DNA from 2 places in the Streptomyces sp. MMCC 100 genome. Region 1 is predicted to be linked to the other one. Evidence: riboswitches for the same ligand, from Rfam matches in the RefSeq annotation. Region 1 holds a riboswitch; the other holds the start of a gene.
The links. A riboswitch is a leader RNA that binds a small molecule or an ion and turns the genes downstream of it on or off. The one in region 1 is predicted to bind S-adenosylmethionine.
Positions count from the first base shown of each region.

Region 2: it holds a riboswitch for S-adenosylmethionine, as region 1 does, so the genes downstream of both, ABS735_RS06935 (aminotransferase class V-fold PLP-dependent enzyme) here and thrC (threonine synthase) in region 1, are expected to answer to the same signal.

Region 1 is NZ_JBGORK020000001.1:7,644,742-7,652,252, reverse strand. It holds gene otsB (trehalose-phosphatase) at 1-208, shown strand, start outside; gene ABS735_RS35475 (hypothetical protein) at 346-840, shown strand; gene ABS735_RS35470 (alpha,alpha-trehalose-phosphate synthase (UDP-forming)) at 861-2,264, opposite strand; gene ABS735_RS35465 (hypothetical protein) at 2,411-3,151, shown strand; gene ABS735_RS35460 (glucosyl-3-phosphoglycerate synthase) at 3,178-4,122, opposite strand; SAM riboswitch class I at 4,264-4,412, shown strand; gene thrC (threonine synthase) at 4,430-5,749, shown strand; gene ABS735_RS35450 (MoaD/ThiS family protein) at 5,746-6,021, shown strand; gene ABS735_RS35445 (cold-shock protein) at 6,429-6,632, shown strand; gene groL (chaperonin GroEL) at 6,959-7,511, shown strand, end outside.
Region 2 is NZ_JBGORK020000001.1:1,506,382-1,513,892, forward strand. It holds gene qcrB (cytochrome bc1 complex cytochrome b subunit) at 1-1,376, shown strand, start outside; gene trpD (anthranilate phosphoribosyltransferase) at 1,519-2,583, shown strand; SAM riboswitch class IV at 2,690-2,806, shown strand; gene ABS735_RS06935 (aminotransferase class V-fold PLP-dependent enzyme) at 2,955-4,319, shown strand; gene ABS735_RS06940 (glycerate kinase) at 4,262-5,485, opposite strand; gene ABS735_RS06945 (SLC13 family permease) at 5,506-6,921, opposite strand; gene ABS735_RS06950 (response regulator transcription factor) at 6,994-7,511, opposite strand, start outside.

The DNA of each region.
Region 1 (7,511 bases):
CGCCTCCGTCCTCTTCGCCGGCGACGACCTCGGCGACCTCCCGGCCTACGCGGCGGTCGACACCCTCCGCACCGAGGGCACCCCCGGCCTCCTGGTCTGCAGCGCCAGCGACGAGGTGACGGAACTGAGGAAGCGCGCGGACGTCGAGGTGCCCGGCCCGGCCGGAGTGGTGGCCCTCCTGGCGGCCCTCGCGCGCCGGCTGGCCTGAGACAACGTCACGGACGGTTCCCCCGCCTGTCACAGGCGTGTCCTGACGCCCCGGGCGGGGAACCCGGTCCGCCGCCCCACGGTCTTGCACGCCGTAAAGCCTGCTCAGTGAGGCCCAGAACCGTGGAGGAACCCGTCATGTCCGCTCGGAAGACCCCGATGCTCGCCCTCGCCGCCGTGGCCCTCGGCCTGGCCCTGACCGCCTGTGGCAACAGCGGCACCGGCGGCACCGGCGACGACGCCGCCGCCCCCGCCACCCCCGCCGCCACCGCGACGAGCACGGCACAGTCCCCCACCGCCGACGACGCGAGCACCGACGACGGGAACGCCACCGCCGGCACCTCCTCGGACACCCCGGAGGGGGCGAAGCCGGACCAGGGGAAGGGGGAGAAGTGCACGGACCGGCTGGACTACGCCGGTGACCCGCGGCCGAACGCCGAGATCAACTCGATCGGCGCGGAGACCGGCACCTGCCCCGAGCCCCAGTCGGACGGCACGCCGTCCGGTACCCCGAAGCAGGACGGGGTGAAGTGCACGGACCAGGTGAACTACGCCGGTGACCCGAGGCCGAACGCGGAGATCAACTCGATCGGCGAGGAGACCGGCACCTGCCCGCCGGTCCAGGCCAAGTAGCTCCCGACCGCTCCCGCCCGTCAGCCCCGCAGCGCCTCCAGCTGCTCCAGGAACCACCGCGCCGGGGGCAACGCGGTGCCGGCGGCCGCCAGCCGCTCCGACCGCTCGGCCCGTTCCCCCGCCGGCAGGCCGAGCGCCTCGTGCAGCGCGTCCGCCGTCCCCACCACGTCGTACGGGTTCACCACGACCGCGTCCTCGCCCAGCTCCTCGTACGCCCCCGCCTCTCGCGACAGCACCAGCGCACACCCCGCGTCGGAGACGACCGGCACCTCCTTCGCGACCAGGTTCATCCCGTCCCGGACGGGGTTGACGAGCGCCACGTCCGCCAGCCGGTACGCCGCCAGCGACCGCGCGAAGTCGTCCTTCAGATTCAGCACGACCGGCGTCCACCCCGGCGTACCGAACTCCTCGTTGACCGCGTTCGCGACCCGCTCCACCTCGGCCGTGTACTCCCGGTACACGGCGAGGTCCTGCCGCGAGGGGTACGCGAACGCGACGTGCACGACCCGCTCGCGCCACTCGGGCCGCCCCGCCAGCAGCTCGCGGTACGCCAGCAGCCCGCGCACGATGTTCTTGGACAGCTCGGTCCGGTCCACCCGCACGACGGTGCGGCGCGCGCCGCCCTCCGGCGCCGTGCCGATCTCCTCCCGCAGCGCCGCCATCCGCTCCTCGACGTCGGTCTCGTGCGACCGCTTCCGCAGGAAGTCCCCGTCGGCGCCGAGCCCGTGCACGCCGATCTCCGTGCCGCCGAGCCCGCCCACCACGGCGTCGCAGCAGGCGGTGAACGCGTCGGCCCAGCGCCGGGTGAGGAACCCGAGCCGGTCGGCGCCCAGCATCCCGCGCAGCACCTGCTCGGCGATGTCGTCCGGCAGCAGCCGGAAGTAGTCGACCGGGGCCCACGGCGTGTGCGAGAAGTGGCCGATCCTGAGGTCCGGACGCAGCTCGCGCAGCATCCCCGGCACCAGCGTCAGGTGGTAGTCCTGCACGATCGCGACCGCGCCCTCGGCCGCCTCCTCGGCCAGCGCCTCGGCGAAGGCCCGGTTGTACGCCTCGTAGGAGGCCCACTGCCGCCGGAACTCCGCGTCGAAGACCGGTTCCAGGGGCGTCTGGTAGAGCATGTGGTGCACGAACCACAGCACCGAGTTGGCGATCCCGTTGTACGCGTCCGCGTGCACGTCGGCCGGTACGTCCAGCATCCGTACGCCGTCCTCGCCGGCCCCGCGCCGCACCGCCTCGCGGTCGCCGTCGCCGAGCGCCGAGCACACCCACAGCGCGTCCGCGTCGGGCCCGATGGCCGACAGTCCCGAGACCAGCCCGCCACCGCCCCGTTTGGCGTGCAGCGACCCGTCCTCCCGCACCTCGTACGAGACCGGCCCCCGATTGGAGGCGACCAGCACCTGAGCAGCACCGAAGCTTGAAGCCATACGCCTCAACCTAGCCCGGCCCCTCGAACCTCAAACGTCCCCCGGTGTCACCTCGGCGGCGATTCGGTCACGCGTCTTGTGCAGGAACTGTGAACGGGTCGAGGATGTGCGGTGCACATTTCAACTTTCTGGGGGGTGGGCGCTTCATGCCCATACGCACACGCAACCGGCGCACGAGCAGACTCGCGGGCACGGCGGCACTGATCGCGGCCTCCGCGCTGGCCCTGGCCGGCTGCGGCGACGGTGACGCGAGCACGAAGGCGGACGAGGCACCCGCGACGGCCACCGCCTCCGCCACCGACACGGCCACGCCGAGCAGCAGCCCCACCCCCGAGGCGTCCCCCAGCACCGAGACCCCGACGCCCACGCCCACGCCCACCCCGACTCCGACCCCCGTCACCCTGCCGGACCTCACCGGCGGCAGCATCGGGGCGGCCGTCAGCGCCGCCAAGAAGGCGCACGTCGGCTACACCGTCCGCCTCCAGGGCACCGGGCGGCAGGCCTCCTCATGGGGCAGCGGCGAGAAGGTCTGCGAGCAGAGCGGCGGGTCCGGCGCCGTGACGTTCACCGTCCCGCGCGACGGCCGCGACTGCGCCGGGCGCCTGCTGCACACGCCGAAGCCGACCCCCGCGCCGTCGAAGACGCGGGACGGCGGCACGGGCGGAACCAGCGGTGGCGGCACCGGCGGCACCGGCGGCGGTGGCACCGGGGGTGGCGGCACGGGCGGCTGCGAGCTGATGAGCCCGGCCGGCAACTGCTACGCCGACGGCCAGTTCTGCGCCGACAAGCACCACGGCCTGAGCACCCACGGCCGCGGCGGCGAGTACCTGACCTGCGAGCAGGACTCCGGCGGCAGGTGGCGCTGGTCGGACGGCGTCCCCGGCTGACACCCCTGGGCTGCCCTGGGCCGCCCCTAGGCCACCCTCCGGGCCGCGTACTCCGCGATCTCCGTCATCGGGGGCCGTTCCTCGGTGTCCACGGCGTAGGTGCGCGGCTCGAACCCGTCGACGCCCCGCTCGAACTGGGTGAGGGCCGGCCGGACCAGGTGGCCGCGGGCCAGCCGCAGCTGGGCGGTGCGGTAGATCGCGGCGGCCATCCGGCCCAGCGCCCGCCCGTCCTGGTGGCGGTGGACGCGGACCCCGACGTCCACCTGCGCCAGCGCGTCCAGGCCCACCAGGTGCAGGGCGTCGACCAGCATGCCCAGTTCGACGCCGTAGCCGACCGGGAAGGGGAGCCGTTCCAGCAGGGAGCGGCGGGCCGCGTACTCGCCGCCCAGCGGCTGGACGAAACCGGCCAGCTGCGGCCAGTGCATGTTGAGCAGCGGGCGGGCCATCAGCTCCGTGACCCGGCCGCCCTGACCGGGAGCGGAGCCCAGCGGGCGGTCGTACATGGCCTTGACGAGGTGCACGTCCGGGTCGGTGAGCAGCGGGCCCACGATCCCGGAGACGAAGTCGGCGGAGAACTCGCGCAGGTCGGCGTCGACGAAGCAGACGATGTCCCCGCCGGTGACCAGCAGCGAACGCCACAGCACCTCGCCCTTGCCCGGCACGGCGGGGATGCGGGGGAGGATCGCGTCGCGGTGCACGACGCGCGCGCCGGCCGCCGCGGCCACCTCCGCCGTACGGTCGCTCGACCCGGAGTCCACGACCACGACCTCGTCGACCAGCGGAACCCGGAGCACCAGCTCCCGCCGGATCACCGTGACGATGTCGCCGACCGTCGCCTCCTCGTCCAGGGCGGGGAGTACCACGCTGACCGACTGCCCGGTGGCGTGCTTGGCGGACAGCAGGTGCTGGACCGGCCGGTCCCCGGCCGACCAGGAGCGTGCGTTCAGCCAGCGCTCGACTTCTTCCAGCACGTCCGGTGGCTCCTTTGTGATCCATCTCGCGGTACGGACGACTATCTCAACCGTCCTGGCCGTCGGTTACAGTCTTGAACAACGCGTGGGACCACCGCATGCCGGGGTCGCCGCGCGCACAACCGAAAAACAACCACATACCGCTCATCCAGAGGGGCAGAGGGATACGGCCCGATGAAGCCCCGGCAACCCTCCAGCCGGCTCTTGTCACACGTGACGTGGCGAGGCTCCCGGCTAGGGAAGGTGCCAAATCCGTCTCACGGCGAGATGCGTCGTGAGGAAGATGAGGAGAAAGGGCCTCGCCTCCATGGCTGTGCAGACTGCCGAAAGCACATCGAACCCCTCGAACGCCGCGACCTCCGCGAACCCCTCGGGTTCCGCCGTCGACCTCGGCCCCGCCGCCGCCCTGAGCTGCCGCGAGTGCGGTCACAAGGTTCCGCTCGGACCGGTCTTCGCCTGCGAGGAGTGTTTCGGCCCCCTCGAGATCGCCTACGACTTCTCGGGCTACGACACCGAGGAACTGCGGAAGCGGATCGAAGCGGGCCCCGCGAACATCTGGCGCTACGCCCCCCTGCTGCCCGTCCCGGCCGACGTCGCGACCAAGCCGAACATCAACCCCGGCTGGACCAAGCTCGTCAAGGCCGACAACCTCGCCCGTGAACTCGGCGTCACCGGCGGGCTCTACGTCAAGGACGACTCCGGCAACCCCACGCACTCCTTCAAGGACCGCGTCGTCGCCCAGGCCATCGAGGCAGCCCGCGCCTTCGGCTTCACCACCCTCTCCTGCTCCTCCACCGGCAACCTCGCCGGTGCCGTCGGCGCCGCCGCCGCCCGGGCCGGCTTCCGCTCCTGCGTGTTCATCCCGCACGACCTGGAGCAGGGCAAGGTCGTCATGGCCGCCGTCTACGGCGGTGAGCTGGTCGGCATCGAGGGCAACTACGACGACGTGAACCGCTTCTGCTCCGAGCTGATCGGCGACCCGGCCGGCGAGGGCTGGGGCTTCGTCAACGTCAACCTGCGCCCCTACTACGCCGAGGGTTCCAAGACCCTCGCCTACGAGATCTGCGAGCAGCTCGGCTGGCGGCTGCCCGACCAGATCGTCGTCCCGATCGCGTCCGGCTCCCAGCTGACGAAGATCGACAAGGGGCTGAAGGAGCTGATCGAGCTCGGCCTGGTCGAGGACAAGCCGTACAAGATCTTCGGCGCGCAGGCCGAGGGCTGCTCGCCGGTCTCCACGGCGTACAAGGCCGGTCACGACGTGGTCCGCCCGCAGAAGCCGAACACCATCGCCAAGTCGCTGGCCATCGGCAACCCCGCCGACGGCCCCTACGTCCTCGACATCGCCCGCCGCACCGGCGGCGCCGTGGAGGACGTGACCGACGAGCAGGTCGTGGACGCGATCAAGCTGCTCGCCCGCACGGAGGGCATCTTCGCCGAGACGGCAGGCGGCGTGACGGTCGGCGTGACGAAGAAGCTGATCGAGAACGGCGTGCTTGACCCGTCGCTCACCACCGTCGTCCTCAACACCGGCGACGGCCTCAAGACCCTCGACGCGGTGGCCGGTACCGGCCTCACCGCCACGATCCGCCCGAACCTGGATTCCTTCCGAGAGGCTGGCCTCGCATGAGCGTGACCGTTCGTATCCCGACCATCCTGCGCACCTACACCGGTGGCAAGGCCGAGGTGAGCGCCGACGGCGCCAACCTCGGGGAGGTCATCTCCGACCTGGAGAAGAACCACACCGGCATCGCCGCCCGCGTCCTGGACGACCAGGGCAAGCTGCGCCGCTTCGTCAACGTCTACGTCAACGACGACGACGTCCGCTTCGAGCAGGGCCTGGAGACGGCGACGCCGGACGGCGCGGGCGTCTCGATCATCCCCGCGGTCGCCGGCGGCTGATACGCGTCGTAGTGCCGATTGCCCTCTCCGTAAGAGAAACGGAGGGGGCAATTCCATGTGATTGAGCGCGGTAGAGTTGGGGAACGCGCTCCCGATCGGCACAACGGGAACCGTTAATTCCTGCCGCCCGCCCGACAAGAAGCAGCCAAAGTGCGAGCGTATTCTGCGGCTTTTGTTCCCTTTGTATGACCCGACTTGACCCGAATTCAGGCGAATTCTCGCCACATTCCGGACCGGGTACGTCCAGATTTCTCGTCCGATTGACCTGTTGCAGACGGCAGTTGGACAGATACATTCAGCCGCGGTCGACGCGTTCCGGCGCACGCCCCCAGTCGTGAGGGGGTGAGGTCTGACCCGGGTCCGCGAAGTGTGGATCTGTGCAAGGGCCAGTAATAGGGGAGTTAGGCATGGCTCAGGGCACCGTCAAGTGGTTCAACGCGGAGAAGGGGTACGGCTTCATCGCGGTCGACGGTGGTGCGGATGTTTTCGTCCACTACAGCGCGATTCAGATGGACGGCTACCGCACCCTCGAAGAAGGCCAGCGGGTCGAGTTCGAGATCTCGCAGGGTCAGAAGGGCCCGCAGGCCGACATGGTTCGCCTCAGCGCCTGAGACGCGCGGCCACCGCAGCACCCGGTCTTCATCCGAAGGGCCCGTACCTCCCGGGGTACGGGCCCTTCGGCCTGCCCGGACACGCGCCGTCCCCTTGTTCGCGGGTGGCTGACGGCGGGGCCCGATCCCCGAGAGGCGCTTGCACTCGATGGGGGCGAGTGCTAATCATTGCGTTAGCACTCTGAAGGTGAGAGTGACAACGAAGGACCGGGTCGGTGAGGCCCGCAGGCCGGGTGGGGAAGGAACCACAAGGCCGGCGAGCCGTCCGTCGCGGGCGCGGGCGCGGTCCGAAGGAATCACCCCCAGTCCTGGAGGGACCACTTCACATGGCCAAGATCATCGCGTTCGACGAGGAGGCGCGGCGCGGCCTCGAGCGCGGCATGAACCAGCTCGCGGACGCCGTCAAGGTGACGCTCGGCCCCAAGGGCCGCAACGTCGTCCTCGAGAAGAAGTGGGGCGCCCCCACGATCACCAACGATGGTGTCTCCATCGCCAAGGAGATCGAACTCGAGGACCCGTACGAGAAGATCGGCGCCGAGCTGGTCAAGGAAGTCGCCAAGAAGACGGACGACGTCGCCGGTGACGGTACGACCACCGCGACCGTTCTCGCCCAGGCCCTGGTCAAGGAAGGCCTGCGCAACGTCGCGGCCGGCGCCAACCCGATGGCCCTGAAGCGCGGTATCGAGAAGGCCGTCGAGGCCGTCTCCGCCGCCCTGCTCGAGCAGGCGAAGGACGTCGAGACCAAGGAGCAGATCGCCTCCACGGCCTCCATCTCCGCCGCCGACACCCAGATCGGCGAGCTCATCGCCGAGGCCATGGACAAGGTCGGCAAGGAAGGCGTCATCACCGTCGAGGAGTCCCAGACCTTCGGTCTGGAGC
Region 2 (7,511 bases), 6.1 Mb from region 1:
CCATGCAGGGACAGCTGATGAGTGAGGCGTACAAGTCGACGCTCGACATCAGCTTCGACGTGCGTGGCGGTCTGCTGATCCGGCAGATCCACCACTGGGCGGCGATCATCTTCCTCGCCGGCATGTTCGTGCACATGATGCGCGTCTTCTTCACCGGCGCGTTCCGCAAGCCGCGTGAGATCAACTGGCTGTTCGGCTTCCTGCTGTTCGTCCTCGGCATGTTCACCGGTTTCACCGGCTACTCGCTCCCGGACGACCTGCTCTCCGGCACCGGTGTCCGCTTCACCCAGGGCGCGATCCTGTCCGTGCCGATCGTCGGCACGTACATCTCGATGTTCCTCTTCGGCGGGGAGTTCCCCGGGACCGACTTCGTCGCCCGGTTCTACTCGATCCACATCCTGCTGCTGCCGGGCATCATGCTCGGGCTCGTGGTCGGCCACCTGATCCTGGTCTTCTACCACAAGCACACGCAGTTCGCGGGTCCCGGCAAGACGAACAAGAACGTGGTCGGCATGCCGCTGCTGCCGGTGTACATGGCGAAGGCGGGAGGCTTCTTCTTCCTGGTCTTCGGTGTCATCGCGGCGATCGCCGGCATCGTGTCGGTGAACCCGATCTGGGCCATCGGCCCCTACCGTCCGGACCAGGTGTCGACCGGCGCCCAGCCCGACTGGTACATGGGCTTCGCCGAGGGTCTGGTCCGCGCCATGCCGGGCTGGGAGATCAACTTCTGGGGTCACACACTGGTCCTCGGTGTGTTCGTCCCCCTGGTGGTCTTCGGAATCTTCCTCGCGCTCATCGCCCTCTACCCGTTCATCGAGTCGTGGGTGACCGGGGACAAGCGCGAGCACCACATCCTGGACCGGCCGCGCAACGCCCCGACACGTACGGCCTTCGGTGTCGCGTGGGTCACCGCGTACATGATCATGCTGATCGGTGGTGGCAACGACATCGTCGCGACCCACTTCCACCTGTCGATCAACGCGGTCACCTGGTTCGTGCGGATCGGGTTCTTCCTCGGGCCGGTCATCGCGTTCGTCGTCACCAAGCGGATCTGCCTCGGCCTCCAGCGCCGGGACAAGGACAAGGTGCTGCACGGCCGCGAGTCGGGCATCATCAAGCGCCTGCCGCACGGTGAGTTCATCGAGGTCCACGAGCCGCTCAGCCAGGAGCAGCTGCACACGCTCACGGCGCACGAGCAGTACAAGCCGGCCGAGATCGGCCCCGCGGTCGACGAGAACGGTGTCGAGCGCAAGGTGAAGAGCACCGAGAAGCTCCGCGCCAAGCTCAGCGAGGCCTACTACGGCGAGGAGTCGCAGATTCCGAAGCCGACCGTCGAGGAGTACAAGGAGATCACGAGCGGCCACGGCCACCACTGACCCTCCAGCGTCGCCACACCACGGTCGAAGGGCCCCGTCCGTTCCGCGGACGGGGCCCTTCGACCGTGTCCGGGCTGGATAGGGTGGAAGCGCGATCCCCTGTCCACGACTTTGCACGACACACACGATTCAGGAGCGGCTCATGAGCGCTGTGACCCCCGCTGGAGGCGACACCGCGGCGGGCCGCTCCTGGCCCGCCCTGCTGAACGGACTGCTGGACGGCCGTGACCTGTCTGCGGACGAGACCGCCTGGGCGCTGGACGTGATCATGCGCGGCGAGGCGACCGACGCGCAGATCGCCGCTTTCGCGGTGGGGCTGCGGTACAAGGGCGAGACGGTCGAGGAGATCTCCGGGCTCGTCCGCACCATGTACGAGCACGCCAACGTGATCGAGGTGCCGGGGGAGACCGTCGACATCGTCGGCACCGGTGGCGACGGCGCCAAGACGGTCAACATCTCCACCATGTCCGCGATCGTCGTGGCCGGCACGGGCGCGAAGGTCGTCAAGCACGGCAACCGGGCCGCCTCCTCCGCCTCCGGGGCCTCCGACGTCCTGGAGAAGCTCGGGGTCAACCTGGAGCTGACGCCGAAGCGGGTGGCCGAGGTCGCCGAGGAGGCCGGCATCACCTTCTGCTTCGCGGTGAAGTTCCACCCGGCCCTGCGCCATGTGGCGGCGGCACGCGGCCAACTCGGCATCCGCACGGTGTTCAACTTCCTGGGTCCGCTGACCAACCCCGCCCGGGTGAAGGCCCAGGCCATCGGGGTCGCCCATGCCCGGATGGCACCGATCATCGCCGGCGTCTTCGCCGAGCGCGGCCACTCCTCCCTGGTCTTCCGCGGCGACGACGGCCTCGACGAGCTGACCACGACCGCCACGTCCCGGGTCTGGGTCGTGCGGGACGGCCGGGTGACCGAGGAGACCTTCGACCCCCGCGACGTCGGGCTCGAGCTCGTGCCGGTCGAGGCACTGCGCGGCGCCGACGCCTCCTACAACGCCGACGTCGCCCGTCGCCTGCTGGCCGGCGAGTCGGGCCCCGTGCGGGACGCGGTGCTGCTGAACTCGGCGGCGGCCCTCGTGGCCCTGGAGCCGGGCGCGGGACCGCTGGCCGAACAGATCCGGGCCGGGATGGACCGGGCCGCGGAGTCGATCGACTCCGGCGCGGCCAGGCGCGTCCTGGAGCGCTGGGTGGCGGCGACCCACGCGTAGGGTCCGTCCGGCGGATCATGCCGCAGACGCCTTCTCGTGTGACGTGCGTCCCGCGATCCGGACTCGGGTTGCGGGGCGCCGATCACTTCCCCTAGGTTTTTCGTCAGGTCATGAGTGACAGTCATGAGGCCCCGGCCGACTGTCCGGCAACCCTCCGTCCGTGGCGGGGTGCCCCGGGTGAAGACCAGGTCGTGGACAGCAAGGTCCACGGCAAGCGCGGACCCCTCGCGAAACCAGGGGTCCTGGGTCGTCCGAGGGAGTCTCCCGTGAATCAGCGAATGCGATAGGGCCGCAGAGCCCCGCCTCCGCACACCCCTTTTTCTTCTCTTTCACAGCGCCCTTCCCCGCGCTGGTCCTCACGGGAGTCCGCCATGTCCGTACCCACCGCTGTCGCCACCCCGCTGCCCGTCCTCGGCCGCGACGTCACCGTCCCGCTCGTCACCGGTGGGGAGGTCACGTACGCCGCGCTCGACTACGCCGCCAGCGCGCCCGCGCTGCAGCGGGTGTGGGACGACGTGGCCGCCTACGCCCCGTACTACGGGAGCGTCCACCGCGGCGCCGGGTACCTGTCGCAGCTGTCGACCGACCTGTTCGAGAGCGCCCGCGGGACCGTCGCCGAGTTCCTCGGCTGCCGGGACGACGACCAGGTCGTCTTCACCCGGTCCACCACCGACTCCCTCAACCTGCTCGCCGCCGCGCTGCCCGCCGGGAGCCGGGTCTTCGTCTTCGAGACCGAGCACCACGCCTCGCTGCTGCCCTGGCGAGAGGCCGACGTGACGTACCTGGACGCCCCGCGCACCTCCGCGCAGGCCGTCGAGACCCTGGAGCGGGCCCTGGCCGCCCGTGAGCCGTACGGGCCCGCCCTGGTCTGCGTCACCGGCGCCTCCAACGTCACCGGCGAGCTGTGGCCGGTGCGCGAACTGGCCGCCGCCGCGCACGCGCACGGCGCCCGGATCGTGCTGGACGCCGCCCAGCTCGCCCCGCACCACCCGGTCTCGGTGGCCGGCCTGGACGTGGACTGGGTCGCCTTCTCCGGGCACAAGCTCTACGCCCCCTTCGGCTCCGGTGTGCTGGCCGGGCGGGCCGACTGGCTGCGGGAGGCCGAGCCGTACCTCGCCGGCGGCGGCGCCAGCCGCAGGGTGAGCCGGCGCGCCGACGGCGGGGTGGACGTCCAGTGGCACGACAGCGCCGCCCGGCACGAGGCCGGGTCGCCCAACGTCATCGGTGCCTACGCCGTCGCGTCCGCCTGCAAGGCGCTCGCGGAGGCCGGGTTCGACACACTGGTCGCCCGCGAGGAGTACCTGATCCGGAAGGTGCGGGAGGGCCTCGCCGGGGTGCCCGAGGTGCGGATCCTCTCCCTCTTCGGCGACGACGCGCCGCGCGTCGGGGTGCTCTCCTTCGTCGTGGAGGGCTGGAACAGCTCGCACTTCGCCGCGGCCCTCTCCGCCGAGTACGGCATCGGCGTGCGCGACGGCCTCTTCTGCGCCCACCCGCTGCTGCGCACCCTGCTCGGCAGCGACCCGCAGGCGCAGGGCGAGTGCGGCGCCCCCGAGGCGGCACCCGGAGAGAAGTCCCTCAACGCCGTCCGCGTGAGCTTCGGCGCGGGCACCCCGGACGAGCACGTCGAGCGGTTCGTGAACGCCGTCAAGGAGCTGGTGAGCGACGGCGCCCGGTGGAGCTACCGCACCGAGGACGGTCGGTGCGTCCCCGACACCACCTCGGCCGCCGACGCCTGAGCGGTCCGAGCCGCCGGGCCCGGCAACCGCGACCCCAGCAGGATCATCCGCAGCGCGCGTTCCGTGGCGTCCGTGAGGAGCTCGGCGGCGCACAGCAGCGCGTCCGCCAGGGCCATCGGCGCAGGCAGGATGCCGTGGCAGGCGTCCACCCCCGGCACGTCGTGCGCGCCCTCGCCGAGCGTGCCGGCCAGGGCGAGTACGGGACGGCCGTGGAGCTTGGCGCGGCGGGCCACCTCGGCCGGGACCTTGCCGCGCGGCGTCTGGTGGTCCAGGGCGCCCTCCGCGGTGAGGACCAGGTCGGCGCGGGCGAGGCGGGCGTCCAGGTCGAGGTGGTCGAGCAGCACGTCGAAGCGGGGCAGTAGCCGGGCCCCGACCGCCGCGAGCCCCGCGCCGAGACCGCCGGACGCGCCGGTGCCGGGGCCGTGGCGCAGGTCGGTGCCGACGACACCGAGGTCGCGGACGAGGACGCGCGCCCAGTTCTCCAGGCCGGCCGACAACTCGTCCACCTGCGCGGGCGTCGCCCCCTTCTGCGGGCCGAACACCCGGGCCACGCCGCGCTCTCCGCACAGCACGTTGAACGGGTTGCAGGCGACGAGCAGCTCGGTGTCCTCGAGCCGGGCGTCCAGACCGGACGGGTCGATGCGGGCGAGGCGGCTCAGTTCCCGTCCGCCGCAGGGGAGTTCGAAGCCGTCCGCGTCCAGCAGCCGGGCCCCGAGCGCCTGGAGCGCGCCGGCGCCCCCGTCCGACGTACCGGAGTCGCCGCAGCCCACGAGGACGCGCCGCACCCCGGTGCCGAGGGCGGCGCGGATCAGCTCGCCGACGCCGCGGGTCGTCGTGGCGCCCGGGTCGCGCAGGGCGCGCGGGACCAGGGACAGACCCGCGACGGCCGCCATCTCCACCACCGCCGTGTCCCCGGCCCCGAGCAGCGCGAAGTGGGTGCCGACGGGTTCGCCGACCGGGCCGGTGGCGGCCAGCGCGACCAGTCGCCCGCCGGTCGCCGAGGCCAGCGCGACGGCCGTGCCCTCGCCGCCGTCAACCAGCGGGACGCGGTCGATCTCGGCATCCGGCAGGACCCGGCGGACGCCCGCCGCGATGGCGTCGGCGGCGGCCTGGGCGGACAGGGACTCCTTGAAGCCGCTGGGGGCCACGACGACACGGTTCAGCACACAGGACATGCGGGACTCCTTCAACGGGTCACGGGTACGCCGAGCAGCGGCCAGACGGCGGCGGCGAAGAACAGCACGAGCGCGGCGGTCAGCGGCGCCAGGACGGCCGACAGCCGCAGCAGGTCGCGCGGGGTGTAGGTGGGGACGCCGGGGACGTCGGAGAAGAGCGTGACCGGCTTGGCGGAGGCCGGGAGCGTGTGGCAGAACCCGGCCGCCGCCGTGGACGCGAGCGCGGCGGCGGCCGGGTTGACCCCGGCGCCGACGGCCGCGGCGATCACCAGCGGGACCAGGACGGAGGAGCGGGCGGAGCGGGACTGGAGGACCAGGTGGGCCGCCGTGCTCACGGCGACCACGACCCCGAGGAAGACGGCCGGGGCGACGTCCGAGGGCAGGCCCGACACCAGCCACTTCGCCGCACCGGAGTCGGCCAGCGCGACGCCCATCGCCATCGTCGCCGCCATGAACAGCAGCAGCGACCACGGGACGGTCCGCAGCGCGTCCTTGAGCCGTACGGTGCCGAGCGCGGGCGAGGAGGCGACGACCGCGCCGATCAGCGCCACCACCGCGGGGGAGACGTGGTGCAGGGGCTCGCTGCACCACAGGGTCACCACCGTGGCGAGCAGCAGCGCGCAGCGCTTCTCGGCCTGGGTCCAGGGACCGGTGACCGGGCTGTCGCTGTGCCGCTGTATCTCCTCGGCGGTGATGCGGACCGGGCCCGCGCGGTCCGCGCGCCGCGTGGTCGTCAGCAGCACGGTCTCGGCGGCGAGATGGGAGGAGGCCACCGCCAGCGGCAGGCCGAGCAGCAGCCACTGGGTGAAGCCGATCCGGTCCCCGGTCGCCTCCCACAGCACCGACACCGTGATCAGATGCGCACCGGCACCGATCAGGGTCGCCACCGCCGACAGCAGGATCACGGTCGGGAACAGCAGCGCCAGCATCACGACCAGTCGCTTCCGGTCGGCGAGCGCCTTGGCCAGGGCGAGGAACACCGGCAGCGCGAGTGCCGCCCGGCCCGAGGTGGCCGGCACCGCGAAGGCCGTGACGACCAGCGCGGCCGTCGTCAGGTGCACCAACTGCCGTACGGTGTGCGCCCCGCCCACCAGGAACGCCGCCGCCCTGCCCGCGAGCCCCGTCCGGGCCACCGCCGCCGCCAGCACGAACGCGCAGATCAGCAACCACACCGTGGCGTCGCCCAGGGTGCCGAAGAGGGTGTCGCTGCTGATCACGCCGGTCGCGGTCAACGCGAGTCCGGCACCCAGCGCGATGTACGTGTCGTCGATCGGCGTACCGATCCAGGCGCAGGTGGCCAGCGCGAACACGGCGAGGGTGAGGCGCGCGTCGCCGCCCAGGGCGGGGAAGCCGGCGGGGACCGCCAGCAGCGCGCACAGGGACAGCGCCGCGCACAGGGCCGCCGCCAGGCGGAGGTTCAACGTCACGTCATCGAGGGTCCTTCCGGGCGGTGAGCCCTCAATGAGCCCGGCATGAAGGAAACTTCACGCGAAAGCCGGTCATCCCGGCAGCCGGTACCCCATGCCCCGCACCGTCTCCACCCGCTGCGCCCCCAGCTTCTTGCGCAGCGCCCGCACGTAGACGTCCACGATGTTGGAGCCCGGGTCGAAGTCGTAGCCCCACACGTGGGACAGGATCTGCTCCCGCGACAGGACCTGCCCCGGATGCCGCAGGAACAGTTCGAGGAGCACGAACTCACGGGCCGTCAGGTCCACCGTCCGCTCACCGGCGCGGGCGCGGCGGGTGCGCAGGTCCAGGGAGAGGTCGCCGGACCGCAGCACCGTCACCTCGGGCGCCCTGGCCGCCGTACGCAGCCGCAGCCGTACCCGGGCGAGCAGTTCCTCGAAGCGGAACGGCTTGGTCATCCAGTCGTCCGCGCCGCCCTCCAGACCGGCCACCGTGTCCCGTACGGAGTCCCGGGCGGTCAGTACGATCACCGGGGTCGTCACCCGGGACTCGCGCAGTTCGCGCAGGACCGTGAAGCCGTCCCGGCCGGGCAGCCCGATGTCCAGGACGA